2 regions of the Brenneria rubrifaciens genome follow, and region 1 is predicted to be linked to the other one. Evidence: predicted binding sites of a transcription regulator. Region 1 holds the regulator's gene; the other holds the start of a gene.
What was found. Region 1 encodes PhoB, which activates phosphate uptake and scavenging genes when phosphate is short. Its sites were predicted from a motif close to CTGTCATAAAACTGNCNNAT; they were not measured.
Positions count from the first base shown of each region.

Region 2: the regulator PhoB is predicted to act here: its motif matches at 4,206-4,225, upstream of nudF (ADP-ribose diphosphatase).

Region 1 is NZ_CP034035.1:957,159-965,369, forward strand. Features, by position in the region: gene sbcD (exonuclease subunit SbcD) at 1-980, opposite strand, end outside; gene phoB (phosphate response regulator transcription factor PhoB) at 1,301-1,990, shown strand; gene phoR (phosphate regulon sensor histidine kinase PhoR) at 2,018-3,340, shown strand; gene EH207_RS04515 (PstS family phosphate ABC transporter substrate-binding protein) at 3,623-4,510, shown strand; gene EH207_RS04520 (cobalamin-independent methionine synthase II family protein) at 4,726-5,832, shown strand; gene brnQ (branched-chain amino acid transport system II carrier protein) at 6,350-7,669, shown strand; gene proY (proline-specific permease ProY) at 7,741-8,211, shown strand, end outside.
Region 2 is NZ_CP034035.1:257,011-265,221, reverse strand. Features, by position in the region: gene parE (DNA topoisomerase IV subunit B) at 1-1,494, opposite strand, end outside; gene yqiA (esterase YqiA) at 1,550-2,131, opposite strand; gene cpdA (3',5'-cyclic-AMP phosphodiesterase) at 2,131-2,958, opposite strand; gene EH207_RS01280 (DUF1249 family protein) at 2,989-3,411, opposite strand; gene nudF (ADP-ribose diphosphatase) at 3,416-4,048, opposite strand; gene tolC (outer membrane channel protein TolC) at 4,426-5,823, shown strand; gene EH207_RS01265 (DUF1190 family protein) at 6,082-6,753, shown strand; gene EH207_RS01260 (glutathionylspermidine synthase family protein) at 6,765-7,925, shown strand; gene ygiD (4,5-DOPA-extradiol-dioxygenase) at 7,987-8,211, opposite strand, start outside.

The sequences.
Region 1 (8,211 bases):
TGTATATCGCTCAGGTAATCCTGTGTGGTGATTTCAATATCCAGCCATACCGGTTTTTCCCCTTGATAATCGCTGAAGGCGGCGAGCTGGCGTTCTATGTCCGCCAGACTGCCCTTAATGAGTTGCATAGGCTGGGTTATCGGCACAGGAAAGGCGTCGATGACCGGCGGCGTCTCTGGCGCGAATGTCACCAGATAAACGGATTTCTCACTGCCCAACTCATCAAAACTTAAAGGAATCGGGGAGCCGCTGTAGCGAATATGGGCGCTTTGCGTCAGCCGCTGCGGACGATGAATGTGGCCAAGGGCGATATAGTCGGCGGGGGGAAAGGCCTGAGCCGGAAATGCGTCTAATGTGCCGATGTAAATATCCCGCACCGAGTCGGAGGCGGTGACGCCAACGGTAGTCAGATGCCCGGTTGCGATGATGGGAAGGGATAATCCCAGCGCGTCGCGCTTCTGACAGGCCAGTCGGTAACACTGTTCATAGTGTGCGGCGATGGCGTTCAGCAAGGTCTGCTGCTTTTCCTCACCGGATTGTCCCGCCTGGCTGGTCATCAGATCTCGCGGCCGTAAAAACGGGATGGCGCAGAGGATAGCGCCTGGCTGACGTTGACGGTTTTCAAGCACGACCACCTGTTTGCCGGGATCGCCGTCAGTACTGGCGATGACCCGCGTATTCAGGCAGGCCAGCAAATCCCGTGATTCGTTCAAGGTGGCGACGGAGTCATGATTGCCGCCCAGCACGACGAGCTGGCAGCCTGTTCGTTGTAGTTCGACAACGAAACGGTAATACATTTCCCGGGCGTAGCTGGGCGGCGAGCCGTTATCAAAGATATCTCCTGCTATTATCACTGCATCCACCTGATGCTGCCCGACCAGCGCGATCAGCCAGTGCAGGAAAGCCTGATGCTCGGCCGCGCGGCTTTTGGTATAAAAATACTGCCCCAGGTGCCAGTCGGCGGTATGGATAATACGCATGAAACTCCCAGAATGGCTGTCATTGCAATGCCAGTGATTATAAACAGCCACGGCGACGGCTGTCGTCACGAAAACCCTTTTTTGGAAAGCCGCTCGTAAACTTGCTGTGGGGTGGGCGGTTATGGCGGGGCGTTGCTGCGCAACGCTGAAAAACGCGCCAGGCGTTTTTTTACTCGCCCCATCCTTGGGGCTCGCCCTTGGGTCGTTGCTGCGCAACGCTGAAAAACGCGCCAGGCGTTTTTTTCATAAAAACGTCACAAAACTGACGCATAATGCTCGGCGTATGCTAACAGCGACGATGACTAACGACAGGATTAACAATGGCAAGACGCATATTGGTCGTAGAAGATGAAGCACCTATTCGTGAAATGGTATGCTTCGTTTTGGAGCAGAATGGTTATCAGCCGGTCGAAGCTGAAGATTATGACAACGCGGTGAAAATGCTCTCGGAACCTTTTCCAGAGCTGGTACTGCTGGACTGGATGCTGCCCGGCGGTTCCGGTCTGCAATTCATTAAGCATATGAAGCGGGAAGCGCTTACCCGCGAAATCCCCGTCATGATGCTGACCGCGCGTGGCGAGGAGGAAGATCGGGTTCGAGGGCTTGAAGTCGGTGCGGATGATTACATTACCAAACCGTTTTCGCCCAAAGAGCTGGTGGCGCGCATCAAGGCCGTGATGCGGCGAATTTCGCCGATGGCGGTGGAAGATGTGATTGAAATGCGCGGGTTAAGTCTCGATCCCTCCTCTCATCGTGTCACTACAGAAGAGCATGCGCTGGATATGGGGCCGACGGAGTTTAAGCTGCTGCACTTCTTTATGACGCACCCGGAACGGGTCTATAGCCGGGAACAGTTGCTGAATCACGTTTGGGGCACTAACGTATATGTTGAAGATCGTACCGTTGATGTTCACATCCGCCGGTTGCGCAAAGCGTTGGAAACCAGCGGCCATGAAAAAATGGTACAGACTGTCCGTGGAACGGGGTATCGTTTTTCAACACGTTATTAAAGGTAGTTGTGCCGGAGAAACACTAAGGTGCTAGAACGTCTATCGTGGAAAAGGCTGGCATTGGAGCTGGCTTTTTTTTGCTTACCCGCTTTTTTGCTGGGACTGATTTTTGGCTATTTGTCCTGGTTTTTACTGGCCGCTGTTTTGGCTGCCCTATGTTGGAGTTTTTACAATCAACTCAAACTTTCTTACTGGCTTTGGGTCGATCGCAGTATGACCCCGCCACCCGGCCGCGGTAGCTGGGAACCGTTGTTTTACGGCCTTTATCAGATGCAATTACGTAATCGCCGACGCCGACGTGAGCTGGCGCTGTTGATTAAGCGCTTTCGCAGTGGAGCCGAGTCTTTGCCGGATGCGGTGGTCATCACCACGGAAGAAGGGACTATCTTTTGGTGCAACCATCTGGCGCAGCATCTGCTTAATTTCCGCTGGCCGGAAGATAACGGCCAAAATATCCTCAACCTGCTGCGATACCCTGAATTTGCCCACTATCTGAAAGGGCGTGATTTCAGCAAACCGCTGACTCTGCAACTGAACAATTCCCATCATGTTGAATTTCGCGTAATGCCTTATTCAGAAGGGCAGTTACTGATGGTGGCGCGTGATATTACGCAGATGCATCAGCTTGAAGGGGCGAGGCGTAATTTTTTTGCCAACGTCAGCCATGAATTACGCACTCCGCTGACGGTGTTGCAGGGCTATCTTGAGATGATGCAGGACGAAACGCTGGAGCACGCGCTGCGCAACAAAGCGCTGAACACCATGCAGGAGCAGACGCGGCGTATGGATGGGCTGGTGAAACAACTTCTGACGCTCTCGCGAATTGAGGCCGCCGCCGCGATAGATTTGAATGAGAAAGTCGATGTGCCGCTGATGCTGCGCGTGTTGCAGCGTGAAGCGCAAGCCCTGAGTCATAATCGCCATGAGATGGTGTTCCGTGTGAACGAAAGCCTTCATGTCTTCGGTAACGAAGAGCAGTTGCGTAGTGCGGTCTCGAATTTGGTTTATAACGCGGTCAGCCATACTCCGGCTGGCACGCGCATCGAAGTGTGTTGGCAGAAGATCCCGCAGGGGGCGCAGTTTCAGGTCAGCGATAATGGACCGGGTATCGCGCCTGAGCATCTGCCGCGGCTGACCGAGCGCTTTTATCGCGTCGACAAGGCGCGTTCACGACAGACGGGCGGCAGCGGGCTGGGATTGGCAATTGTGAAACATGCGCTCAGTCACCATGATTCCCGGCTGGAAATCATAAGTGAAGTAGGTTTAGGTTCCCGGTTTGTATTTACCCTGCCGAACAGGTTGATTGTGCCGGCTTCTCTGGCTGAAAATACCGTGAAACCTTCTGCCTGATTGAATAGCCAGATTCGTCCTTGACGTTTTTGGCTATCGTTAAAAAAATGGGATATTTGGGGGCTTCGGCGCAAGACGTCGCGGCGGGAATTTCGTCATTGTGTTCAAACATTAAGTGAACGGCATCAATCCATGAAATCCGTTATCACCGCCGCGGGTATTTTTTTATGGCGGGCTATCCATGTCCGCCGCCCTTACAGGCCGTTGCACACAACGTTAAAAAACGTTTTCTGCGTTTTTTTATTGCTGGTGAGCCTTTTCTGTGTAGCGCAGCCGCGCCAAATGCTTTCGGGTAATCTTTCCAGCGCGGGTTCGGATACGTTGGCTAACCTGATGTCTTTATGGGCCGCCGGCTTCAGTCAGCACTATCCCGGCGTGAACTTGCAGATTCAGGCGGCGGGGTCCTCTTCCGCCCCGATCTTGCTGGCCTCCGGCAGCGCCCAACTGGGGCCAATGAGCCGCACCATGAAAGCCAGTGAAATTGATGCATTTATCCAGCGCTACGGCTACCCGCCGCTGGCCGTGCCGGTGGCGATGGATGCGCTGGTGTTGCTGGTCAATCAGGATAATCCCTTGCCGGGGCTGAACTCGTCGCAGCTTGATGCCATTTTCTCAATTACTCAGCGCTGCGGTGGTCATAAGCCTATCGCCAACTGGGGTGATTTGGGATTAACTGGCGGTTGGCAAACGCGAGCGTTGCTGCGTTACGGGCGGAACTCCGCCTCCGGGACATACGGATTTTTTAAGCAACGGGCGCTGTGCGGCGGTGATTTTCTGCCTCAGGTTAATGAACTTCCCGGCTCGGCGTCGGTGGTTCAGGCTATAGCGGCCTCGACGGACGCGATTGGGTATGCCAGCATCGGTTTTCTTACCAGCGGAGTGAGAATTGTGCCGCTGGCCTCGACGGGGACGGATTATATTTTCCCTTCCACCGCGAACATCCGCAGCGGACTCTATCCTTACACGCGTTATCTTTATATTTATGTCAATAAGGCGCCGGGGCAACCGCTGGAGGCGCTGACCGCGGCATTTCTGGATCATGTGTTATCGGAAACGGGGCAATCTTTGGTCAGTCAGGATGGCTATTTACCATTGTCTGAAGAGACGCGCCAATCGATCCGGCTTCAGCTTGGTTTGAGTAAACCTCAAATGTCCGCTTTCACGCATTGAGACAGGCTGATGAACATAAAAATGATTTTTTTTCATGTGATGTGAAAAATCTTCCATTGCTATGTTCCACCTTGCATGACAGGATGTTTTTACATTTAGACGTCTAGAAGTCTGATTTGTCTTCGGCGTAACGATATCATCATGTCACTATTTTATAATAAAACTCTCTGTCCGCCGCCCTTTGTGGCGCTTGGATGGATTGCCAGGAGCGATATATGGCTATAACACGTCCCCCATTCCGTGCTGATGTAGTCGGCAGTTTACTGCGCCCGGAAGCGGTGAAGCAGGCTCGTATTCAGTATCAGTCTGGCGAGATTGATGCTTCACAACTGCGTGAAGTCGAAGATCGGGAGATCCTGCGGGTGGTTGAGTTACAGCGTAAGGCCGGCCTTCAGGTGGTCACTGACGGTGAGCTTCGCCGCGCCTGGTGGCATTTTGATTTCTTCGCCGAGTTGAATGGCGTGGAACGCTATCAAGCGGAGCAGGGAATTCAGTTTAACGGTATCCAGACCAAATCCCACTCAATACGCGTGATTGATAAAGTCAGCTTTAATCCACGGCACCCGATGCTGGATCATTTCCGTTATCTGAACCGTATTGCAGGCGACGCGGTCGCCAAAGTGACCATCCCCAGCCCCAGCGTGATGCATTTCCGCGGCGGTCGCAAAGCCATTGATAGTCATGTTTACCCCGATCTGGCCGAGTATTTTGAGGATCTGGCGCAGACCTGGCATGATGCGATTCATGCGTTTTATGATGCGGGTTGCCGCTATCTGCAACTGGACGACACGGTCTGGGCTTACCTGTGTTCTGAGGATCAGAAACGCCAGATCCGCGAACGGGGAGAAGACCCTGAACAATTGGCCCGCATTTATGCCGAGGTGTTGAATAAAGCGCTGGCGCATAGACCCGACGATCTGGTGGTGGGACTGCATGTCTGCCGTGGGAATTTCCGCTCTACCTGGATTTCGGAAGGAGGCTATGAGCCTGTGGCCGAAATACTGTTTGGTGAAGTAAAAGTGGATGCATTCTTCCTGGAATATGACACCGAGCGCGCGGGTGGTTTTGAACCGCTGCGTTTCATCAAGCCGGGCCACCAGCAGGTGGTGCTGGGGTTGATTACCAGCAAAACGGGTGAGCTGGAAAGCGTGGAAGCGGTACAGGCACGTATCGCCGAAGCAGCGAAGTTTGTGGATATCAAACAGATTTGCCTCAGCCCGCAGTGCGGCTTCGCATCGACCGAAGAGGGGAACACGCTGACGGAACAGCAGCAGTGGGATAAACTGAAACTGGTGGTAGATATTGCCAGTCGCGTATGGTGATTGCCACTAACGGCTAACCCCGCTGTTTTCAGACGGGGCGTACTACCTGCCGACCCTGGTACTGGCTCTCCGGCACCGGGGTTTGTTCTATTCTGCATACTTTTTCCCGCCTAATGAAACTGTCAGGCATCTCAGCCGCAATCGAGTCGCGAATACGGTTTTCTGTGAAATAAGTATTATTTATGGCTTTACTGCGCACTTTTAATCATTTTGTGACAGGATTATGGCGTTATAACGCCGATAAATGCACAAATCATGTATTATGTTATTCAAGATCATTAACCTTATATACCAGATATAATCTGTTATTTAGTTTAAAGTTCTGGTTTTTTGATTTGGTATTGTCTTTTTACGCTATAAACGTTTTACTTAGCCCCCCGATTTAGCTGTGCGCATAAATATAACGCCTAACCTGCGGATTGACCGTGCGACTAACGGCTCCAATGGGCAGATAAAGATGCGGCCAGCAGCGCAGCTACTCTTTTTTATCGATTGATACAGGCAACGCAACATCACTATGAGTCATCGTTTAACGACCAAAGATATCGTGGCATTGGGTTTTATGACCTTTGCCCTGTTTGTCGGCGCGGGCAATATTATTTTCCCGCCGATCGTGGGATTACAGGCAGGCGAACATGTCTGGATCGCCGCCGCGGGTTTTCTTCTCACCGCTGTGGGACTACCGGTACTGACCGTGATCGCGCTGGCGCGTGTCGGCGGCGGTATTGATGCGCTAAGTTCACCTATCGGTAAAAAAGCGGGTATTGCGCTGGCCACGGTCTGTTATCTGGCGGTAGGACCGTTGTTTGCTACGCCGCGTACGGCAACGGTTTCCTTTGAAGTCGGGATTGCGCCGCTGGTCGGCAATGGCGCTTCGCCGCTGATGATCTATAGCCTGATTTACTTTGCGATCGTCATCGGTATTTCTTTGTATCCGGGGCGGCTGCTTGACTCGGTCGGGCATGTGCTGGCGCCGCTGAAAATTGCCGGGCTGACGGTACTGGGCCTTGCCGCAGTGCTGTGGCCTGCCGGATCGTCTGTTCCGGCGTTCGAAGCGTATCAGTATCAGCCTTTTTCCCATGGTTTTGTGAACGGTTATCTCACCATGGATACCCTGGGGGCAATGGTGTTCGGCATTGTCATTGTCAATGCGGCGCGTTCGCGCGGTGTTGAAAGCTCGAAGCTGCTTACCCGCTATACCGTGTGGGCCGGCCTGATTGCGGGGCTCGGCCTGGCGCTGGTGTACCTCAGCCTGTTCCAGTTAGGTTCAACCAGCGGTGCGCTGGTGCCGGACGCGCAAAATGGCGCGGAAATTTTGCATGCGTATGTTCAGCACACCTCCGGCAGTATGGGCAGCAGCTTTCTGGCGCTGTTGATCTTCGTCGCCTGTATGGTGACGGCGGTGGGGCTGACCTGCGCCTGCGCGGAGTTTTTCTCGCAATACCTGCCATTCTCTTACCGTACACTGGTATTCATGCTGGGCGGATTTTCCATGGTGGTCTCCAATCTGGGCTTAAGCCATTTGATCCAATTGTCGGTTCCGGTACTGACGGCGATCTATCCGCCTTGTATCATTCTGGTTTTGCTGAGTTTTACGCTGCGCTGGTGGCGTAACAGTTCGCTTATTGTGGCGCCGGTCATGTTAGTCAGTCTGTTATTCGGCATTATTGATGGTATAAAATCCTCCTCCTTCAAAACGCTGTTGCCAGAATGGAGCCTGAACTTGCCCCTTAGCGAACAAGGGTTGGCATGGTTACCGCCATCCATGCTGGTGTTGCTGGTTATCGCGACTTATGACCGTCTCTCAGGCCGTCAGGAAGTCACGGTACATCAATAACAGGGACGTTTTGATTGTGTACCACAGGCCATTGCCTGTGGTTTTTCTTTTTTAGACAGGGTTGCTTATCTATGGAACAACAATCCACTAAGCTCAAGCGTGGGTTAAGTACGCGGCATATTCGTTTTATCGCGTTGGGCTCGGCGATTGGCACCGGGCTTTTTTATGGCTCAGCCAGCGCTATCCAGATGGCGGGGCCCAGCGTGTTGCTGGCTTACCTGATCGGCGGGGTAGTGGCTTATATTATCATGCGCGCGCTGGGAGAAATGTCGGTTAATAACCCGCAGTCGAGCTCTTTCTCGCGCTATGCGCAGGACTATCTTGGCCCGTTGGCGGGGTATATTACCGGCTGGACCTACTGTTTTGAGATGCTGATTGTCGCCATTGCGGATGTGACCGCCTTCGGCATTTATATGGGCGTGTGGTTTCCGGCGGTGCCCCACTGGGTGTGGGTGCTGAGCGTAGTGCTGATCATCGGCGCGATCAATCTGATGAACGTGAAAGTCTTTGGGGAATTGGAGTTCTGGCTCTCTTTCTTCAAG
Region 2 (8,211 bases), 700 kb from region 1:
GTGTAAACCATCGGAGTCCGCATCCGCCAGAATGCAAATCTTGCCGTAACGAAGCTGGCTGAGATCGTCACTGTCGGGATCGATGCCGATCGCCACTGAAATATCGTGCACCTCCTGAGAGGCCAACACTTCATCGGAAGACACTTCCCAGGTATTCAGGATCTTACCTTTCAGCGGCATGATCGCCTGAAACTCACGCTCCCGCGCCTGTTTCGCCGATCCGCCCGCGGAATCCCCTTCCACCAGAAACAGTTCGGTGCGATTCAGATCCTGCGAGGTGCAATCCGCCAGCTTACCGGGCAACGCCGGGCCGCTGGTCAGTTTTTTACGCACCACCTTTTTGGCGGCCCGCATCCGGCGCTGAGCGCTGGCAATCGCCAACTCTGCCAGTTGTTCCGCTGCCTTTATGTTCTGATTCAGCCACAGACTGAAAGCATCTTTCACCACGCCGGAAACGAACGCGGCGCACTGGCGGGAAGACAGGCGTTCTTTGGTCTGCCCGGCGAACTGCGGTTCCTGCATTTTTACCGACAGCACATAAGCGCAGCGTTCCCAGATATCGTCTGCGCTCAGTTTGACGCCGCGCGGCAGAATATTACGGAATTCGCAAAACTCACGCATGGCATCCAGCAATCCCTGACGCAGTCCGTTAACGTGCGTTCCCCCCATCGGCGTGGGGATCAGGTTAACGTAGCTTTCGGTCAGCAGATCGCCGCCTTCCGGCAGCCACAGCAGCGCCCAGTCCACCGCTTCGGTATCCCCGACGATGGCGCCCAGAAACGGTTTTTCCGGCAGGGTAATCAGGCCGTCCACCGCTTCACACAGGTAATCGTTCAGACCATCCTGATAGCACCAGCGCTGTTCGGTATTGTTGACCTTGTCTTTAAAGATAATTTCTACGCCGGGGCACAACACCGCTTTGGCTTTCAGTAAGTGCGTCAACCGCGATACCGAAAAGCGCGCACTATCGAAAAATTTCTCATCCGGCCAGAAATGGACGCGCGTGCCGGTGTTACGACGACCGCAGGTTCCCGTTACGGTGAGATCCTGCACTTTATCGCCGTTTTCAAACGCCATGTCGTAGACCTGTCCGTCACGTCGTACCGTCACTTCCACCCGTGAAGACAAGGCGTTAACCACAGAAATGCCTACTCCGTGCAAACCGCCGGAAAACTGATAGTTTTTGTTGGAGAACTTACCGCCGGCATGTAACCGGCACAGGATCAACTCAACGGCCGGGACGCCTTCTTCCGGGTGGATATCCACCGGCATACCGCGACCGTCATCAATGACTTCCAGTGACTGATCATCGTGCAGAATCACATCGATACGGCGCGCGTGTCCCGCCAATGCCTCATCGACGCTGTTATCTATGACCTCTTGCCCCAGATGATTGGGACGCGAGGTATCGGTATACATCCCCGGACGACGGCGTACCGGTTCCAGTCCGCTGAGTACTTCAATCGCATCAGCGTTATAACTTGATTGAGTCATGGTTTGAATGAATTCTTTGTTTTAAACGAATTGTTTTAAATGAAATCAGCGGTGATCAGTCTGTCGTAAGACCCAGAAAATTCACTATGGGTGCAAAAAAGCGCTCAAATCCGACAAAGGCATGATTGCCCCCCGACTCCACTGTTTGGCGACAGGCCGTGTAAAAGGCGACCGCCTGGCGATAGTCCAGGACCTCATCGCCGATCTGAAGCAGCAGCCATAGCAAATCTGGCGCTTCCAGCGGCTCGACCTGCATAACCTTCAGCTCGTGAACGTGCCGTGACTCTAGCACATATTGCTCACCCGTGTAGGGGTTCTGATTAGCGCCCAAATAGTCGAGCAGCAGTTCATACGGTCTGACGGCCGGATTCACCACCACCGCGGGCAGGATAAAGCACTGGGACAACCAGGTTGCATAGTAGCCACCGAGAGAGGAGCCAACAATACCGAGCGGACGACCGCAGTGCTCCATCACCAGCGATTCCATCATCTCGGCCGCTTGCGCCGGGTAAGGCGGCAATTGAGGAACCAGCATGCGGATTTCAGGATGCTGGTCTGCCAGCCAGCTTTTCAGCGCGGTGGCTTTCGCCGAGTGAGAGGTGCTGTTGAAACCGTGAAGGTAGAGTAAGGTGGGCATCAATAACCTTCCGAATCCATATCCGGCAGGAAGTCGCTTCCCGACAGACGAAACACCTCGGTTTCCAGTCGGCCGTCCGGCATCAAGTCCAGATAACGCCAGCCCGGTGCGACATCATCAATCGTAAAATTGGTGCAGTGCGGTTTGAATTGCACACAGGTGGACGGCGTTGCCAGCAGACGACGACCATGCCAGTCGAGATCCATTTCCTGATGAATATGTCCGCACAGGATCGTGTTCACCCGCGGGTAGCGGGTCAGTACCGCCGCCAGATTATGCGCATTGCGCAAACTGTGCTGGTCAAGCCAGGTACAGCCGCAAGACGAGGGATGATGGTGGAGTAAAAGCAGGGTAAAGCGATCCGACTGATTTTTCAGGCAACGTTCCAGCCATTCCAGTTGATAATCGCTCAGTTCGCCATGCGGCACGCCGGATACCTGACTATCCAGCAGGACTATCTGCCATTTATCACCGACCAACACATGTTTGGACGGCGCAATGCCCTCCTCGGCCAGCGCATCCACCATCGCGGGCTGGAAATCATGATTGCCAGGCAGCCACACACAGGGGGCGGGTAATTGCCGAATGCCGCGGGAAAAGTGGTGATAGGCCGCCAGAGAATGATCCTGCGCCAAGTCGCCTGTCGCGACGATCAAATCAAACGCCTCCCGCCGGGCTTTTATCGCATCCAATACCGCGTGGTAACTACGATAGGTGTTAATACCGAGCAATGTTTCATGCTCGCCGGCAAAAAGGTGGGTATCTGTTATTTGTAAAATCCTGACTCTGGCCCCACTCGCCACAGGAAGTGTCAACAGGCTTTCCAAATGATGGTGTCCTTGGTTACTTCAATCTGTCTAACAAACCGGAATCGACATTGAACCATACGCCAAACAATATTTTAGCCAATCAGCAAGAAACTGATTAATTTGATGCTTTTCGTCACGTTGATGCAGCTTTTTATTCGGGTAATCATAGCGTGCTTTGAAACGGAAGATCTGCTGACTGGCACACACTTCCGCAACCCGCGCGTCATGATACAGTCTGACCGTCATCATCGGCAGGCTCCAGTAGCTTACCGCGGGCGCGGTCTGCTTAATTTCAACCAATGAGGTATAGCGGGTAGACTCAAGAATCGTTAAGCGATAGACGGCATGATCGACATGATAGACCGCGGTTTCACCGACTTCGTCAATTCGGGGCAGCAAACGCCGCAGTTGCATGAAATTGGTTTCGCATAGTCTCATCATCGCCGGGAAATCCGGGGTATAGCGCTTCATAAATTCAATCCACCCACGCGTTTCTCAGTTTCTCATGGTGCAACGCCAACCATTGCAAGGCAATGACAGAGGCTGCGTTATCAATAATCCCTTGCTCAACCCATTGATAGCTTTGTTCGCGGCTGACAACATGCACGCGAATATCTTCATTTTCTTCCGCCAGACCGTGAATGCCGGCCGCAGTCCGGGTATCCACTTCGCCTACCATAACAGCCAACCGTTCACTGGTGCCACCGGGACTGGCAAGATAATCGACTATCGGCTGGCAGCGCCCTACCGTTAACCCCGCTTCCTCCTGGGCTTCACGCCGGGCGACCTCTTCCAGACTCTCCCCCGGTTCAATCATGCCGGCCACCAGTTCAAACAGCCAGGGGGAAACGCTGGTATCATAGGCGGCGATACGGATCTGCTCGATCAATACCACTTCGTCTCGTACCGGATCATAAGGTAGCAGGACAACCGCATGACCGCGTTCAAAAACTTCGCGGCTGACTTCATCACTCATTTCTCCATTAAACAAACGGTGACGAAAACGATAGCGCACCAGTGAAAAAAAACCGTTGTAAAGCGTTTCGCGTGCAATAATTTCTACATCATCTTTCGTGAAAGTAACCGGACCAGAAACGGAAGCGCCCATGACTAAACTCCTATAACGAGTATTGATGGAATCCGGTATTGTATGATGGAAACCCCTGTCATTATACTCGTCGTTGTTTTTGATAGATTTGTTTTTGACAGATTTGTTTGTGGTAGATTTATGTACACTCAGCCCTTGTTCCAGCGGGGAATGATGATTACGGGCGTTCTGTGACGGTGACGTTTATCCTGTAAGGCAGAACAATTCCGTAGCGTTCAGGCCCGGATCGTCAATAACATCAGCCGGTTCGGTGCGCGTCCACTGAAAGATGGCACGTTCAGCTACCTTATCCTATTGGCTGATTCTGGTAGAATCGACAATTATTTGTCCATAGATAGCGCTAACATAGCGACATTGCTGCACAACAAGGAATGCAAATGAAGAAATTGCTCCCTCTTCTTATCGGCTTGAGTCTGGGCGGTTTTAGTATTACGGTCCAGGCGGAAAATTTGTTACAGGTTTATCAGCAAGCAAAAAACACCAACCCGGATTTACGCAGCAGTGCCGCCGTTCGCGATGCCGCGTTTGAAAAGATCAATGAGGCGCGCGGCCCATTATTGCCACAGTTGGGGCTGGGCGCGGATTATACCTATAACAATGGTTATCGTGATAACAGCGGCGTAAACAGCCATGAGAAAAGCGCATCATTGCAGTTGACTCAAACCCTGTTCGACATGTCTAAATGGCGTGCGCTGACGCTACAGGAAAAACAAGCGGGCATTGAAGATGTGACTTACCAAAGCGAACAGCAGACCCTGATTCTGAACACGGCGACCGCCTACTTCAATGTCCTGCGCGCCATTGATTCGCTATCCTACATCAACGCACAGAAACAGGCGATTTACCGCCAGTTGGATCAGACCACTCAGCGCTTCAACGTCGGTCTGGTCGCCATTACCGATGTACAGAACGCCCGCGCGCAATACGACAGCGTATTGGCCAATGAAGTGCTGGCGCGGAACACGCTGGATAATGCCCTGGAATCTCTGCGTCAGGTAACCGGGAATTTCTACCCGCAGTTGGCCGGACTAAACATAGAACGCTTCTCCACCCAGAAGCCGGGAATGGTCAATAACCTGCTGAAAGAAGCAGAGAGCCGTAACCTGACGCTGTTATCCGCACGCTTGAGTCAGGATCTGGCGCGTGAGCAAATTCGTTCAGCGCAATCTGGACATCTGCCGACGCTGGATCTGACCGCATCTACCAGCGTGAGCAATACGGACTATAACGCCCGTAACGCGTCGCGAGACACGGACGTAGGTCAAAACCAGGTTGGCATCAACTTTACGCTGCCTCTCTACAGCGGTGGCACCACCAGCTCTCAGGTGAAACAGGCCCAGTACAACTTTGTCAGCGCTGGCGAACTGCTGGAAAGCGCTCATCGCTCCGTGATTCAGACCGTGCGCTCATCGTTTAACAACATTTCCGCCTCTATCAGCAGCATCAACGCTTACAAACAGGCGGAAGTATCCGCGCAAAGCTCGCTGGATGCGATGGAAGCCGGTTATCAGGTCGGCACCCGCACGATTGTCGACGTGCTGGACGCCACCACCACGCTGTATGAAGCCAAACAGCAACTTTCCAGCGCGCGCTACGATTACCTGATCAATCAGTTAAACATTAAATCGGCGCTGGGTACGCTGAATGAAAACGACCTTCAGGCGCTGAACGCCGCGTTGGGCCAGTCGGTTTCAACCACGCCGCCGGTCACCGACGACAACCGCGGCGCGCCGCTCGCCAATACCACTACCGCATCGGCGGCGCCGCTTCAGTAATCATTTTGGTTTAGGGGGGGGGGAACGCAGGTGTTTCCCCTTTTTATTGCCGGCCACCGCAAGTGGCGTAGAAAATCATTTCCCGCTTTTTTTACCCCCTTCGTGAGATAAAGCGAAGCGCTGCACAACTAAATGTATAGCAACGTAAAGAGTCGCTCGGTTAGCGTCTTTGGCGCTTTAAATTCCATCTGCCTTCCCCTATTCTTAGCGCACAATATTAGTTATTCGGCAGGATGCCTTTTCTCTGGGATTGACACGATGAAACGTACTAAAGACATTAATCAGGAAACCTTCCGTAAAGGATGGCGAACCTACCGCCTTGCTCCCGTCGCTTTGGCGGTCAGCGCCGTCTTTGTCCTGTCCGGTTGTGAACAGGCTGACGAAACAGTTTCTCTGTATCAGAACGCCGACGACTGTTCCGCCGCCAACCCCTCGATGAGCGAGCAATGTACCACGGCTTACAATAACGCCCTGAAAGAAGCAGAGAAAACGGCGCCTAAATATGCGACCCGCGAAGACTGCGTCGCCGAGTTTGGCGAGGCCCAGTGTACGCAGACTCAGGCGCCGGCACAGTCGGGTATGGCTGCGGAATCCCAACAGAGCGGCAGCTTCTGGATGCCGCTGATGGCCGGTTACATGATGGGCCGAATGATGGGCGGTGGCGCGGGCTATGCGCAGCAACCGCTGTTTACCTCAAAATCGCCGACTAGCCCGGCAAACGGCAAATTCGTCGATGCAACCGGCAAGAACTACGGTAACGCCGCCACTGGCCGCACCATCAACGTACCGAAAACCGCACTGGCACCCAAACCGGCAACAACCTCAACCGTTACACGTGGCGGCTTCGGCGAAACCGTCGCCAAACAGACCAGCATGCAGCGCAGCAGCGCCAGTTCCAGTTCCAGAGCTCCCCGTAGTTTGGGTGGCTAAGGACATATTTGATGAAACGGATAGAAATTCAAGAACGTCCAGACTGGCGCGAAAAGGCGACCGAATTCGGCTTCCACTTTCACACCTTGTACGGGGAACCCTACTGGTGTGAAGAAGCCTATTACCAGTTTACGCTCGCTCAAATCGAAGAGATCGAAGACACAACGGCCGAATTGCATCAGATGTGTTTGCAAGTGGTGGATAAAGTCGTTAACAGCGAACAACTGCTGACGAAATTCCGCATTCCCAAGCATACCTGGGATTTTGTCAGAACGTCGTGGCGTACCCATCAGCCGTCGCTTTATTCCCGCCTCGATTTGGCTTATGACGGTAAGACGCCTGCCAAACTGCTGGAAAATAATGCCGATACGCCGACCTCGCTCTATGAATCCGCGTTTTTCCAATGGCTGTGGCTGGAAGATCAGATGCAGTCAGGGCAACTGCCTTCAACTGCCGATCAGTACAATGGCATTCAGGAAAAGCTGATCGAACGTTTCGAAGATCTGAGGCTGAATCATGGCTTCGGGCTGGTGCATTTTGCCTGCTGCCAAGATACGGAAGAAGACCGCGGTACGGTGCAATATCTCCAGGATTGCGCGCTGGAAGCTGGGTTGCCAGGCGAATTTCTGTACATGGAAGAAATCGGCCTTGGTGAGAAAGGCCAGTTTACCGATCTGGAAAATCAGGTTATCAGCAACCTGTTCAAGCTGTATCCGTGGGAATTCATGCTGCGCGAAATGTTCTCCACCAAGTTGGAAGATGCTGGCGTTCGCTGGCTGGAGCCTGCCTGGAAGATCATTATTTCCAATAAAGCACTGCTGCCGATGCTGTGGGAGATGTTCCCGAATCACCCTAACCTGCTTCCCGCCTATTTTGCCGAAGACGATCACCCTGTAATGGAAAACTACGTTATCAAGCCGTTGTTTTCCCGTGAAGGCGCCAACATCCAAATCGTGGAAAACGGGAAAGAAATCGCCTCGGTGGGAGGACCATACGGTGAAGAAGGCAAAATTATCCAGCAGTATCACCCTCTGCCGAAATTCGGCGACAGCTACACCCTGATCGGCAGTTGGCTGGTCAATGACCAGCCTTGTGGTATCGGCATGCGCGAAGATCGTCAACTGATCACGCAGGACCTGTCCCGCTTTTACCCGCATATCATTCTGGACTGATTTAGAGGCTCTGCATGAAAAGGGCGCGTCGTTAACCCGCGTCCTTTACGCCGACAGGCGTTTACCCCACTTGCACCGACAGCATACTCAGCGATCCCATTTCAATGCCTTCAACCGGAATAGTGATGGCCTCTTTGCCATCCCAACTCCCCAGGGCGTAGAGCAACGGCAGAAAGTGATCCGGTGTCGGATTGGACAACACGGCGCCTTCGTGCTGCATAAAGTCTATCAGCGGATGGTTATCGCCCTGATAGGTCAGGTTATCCCGCACAAACTGATTGAATGA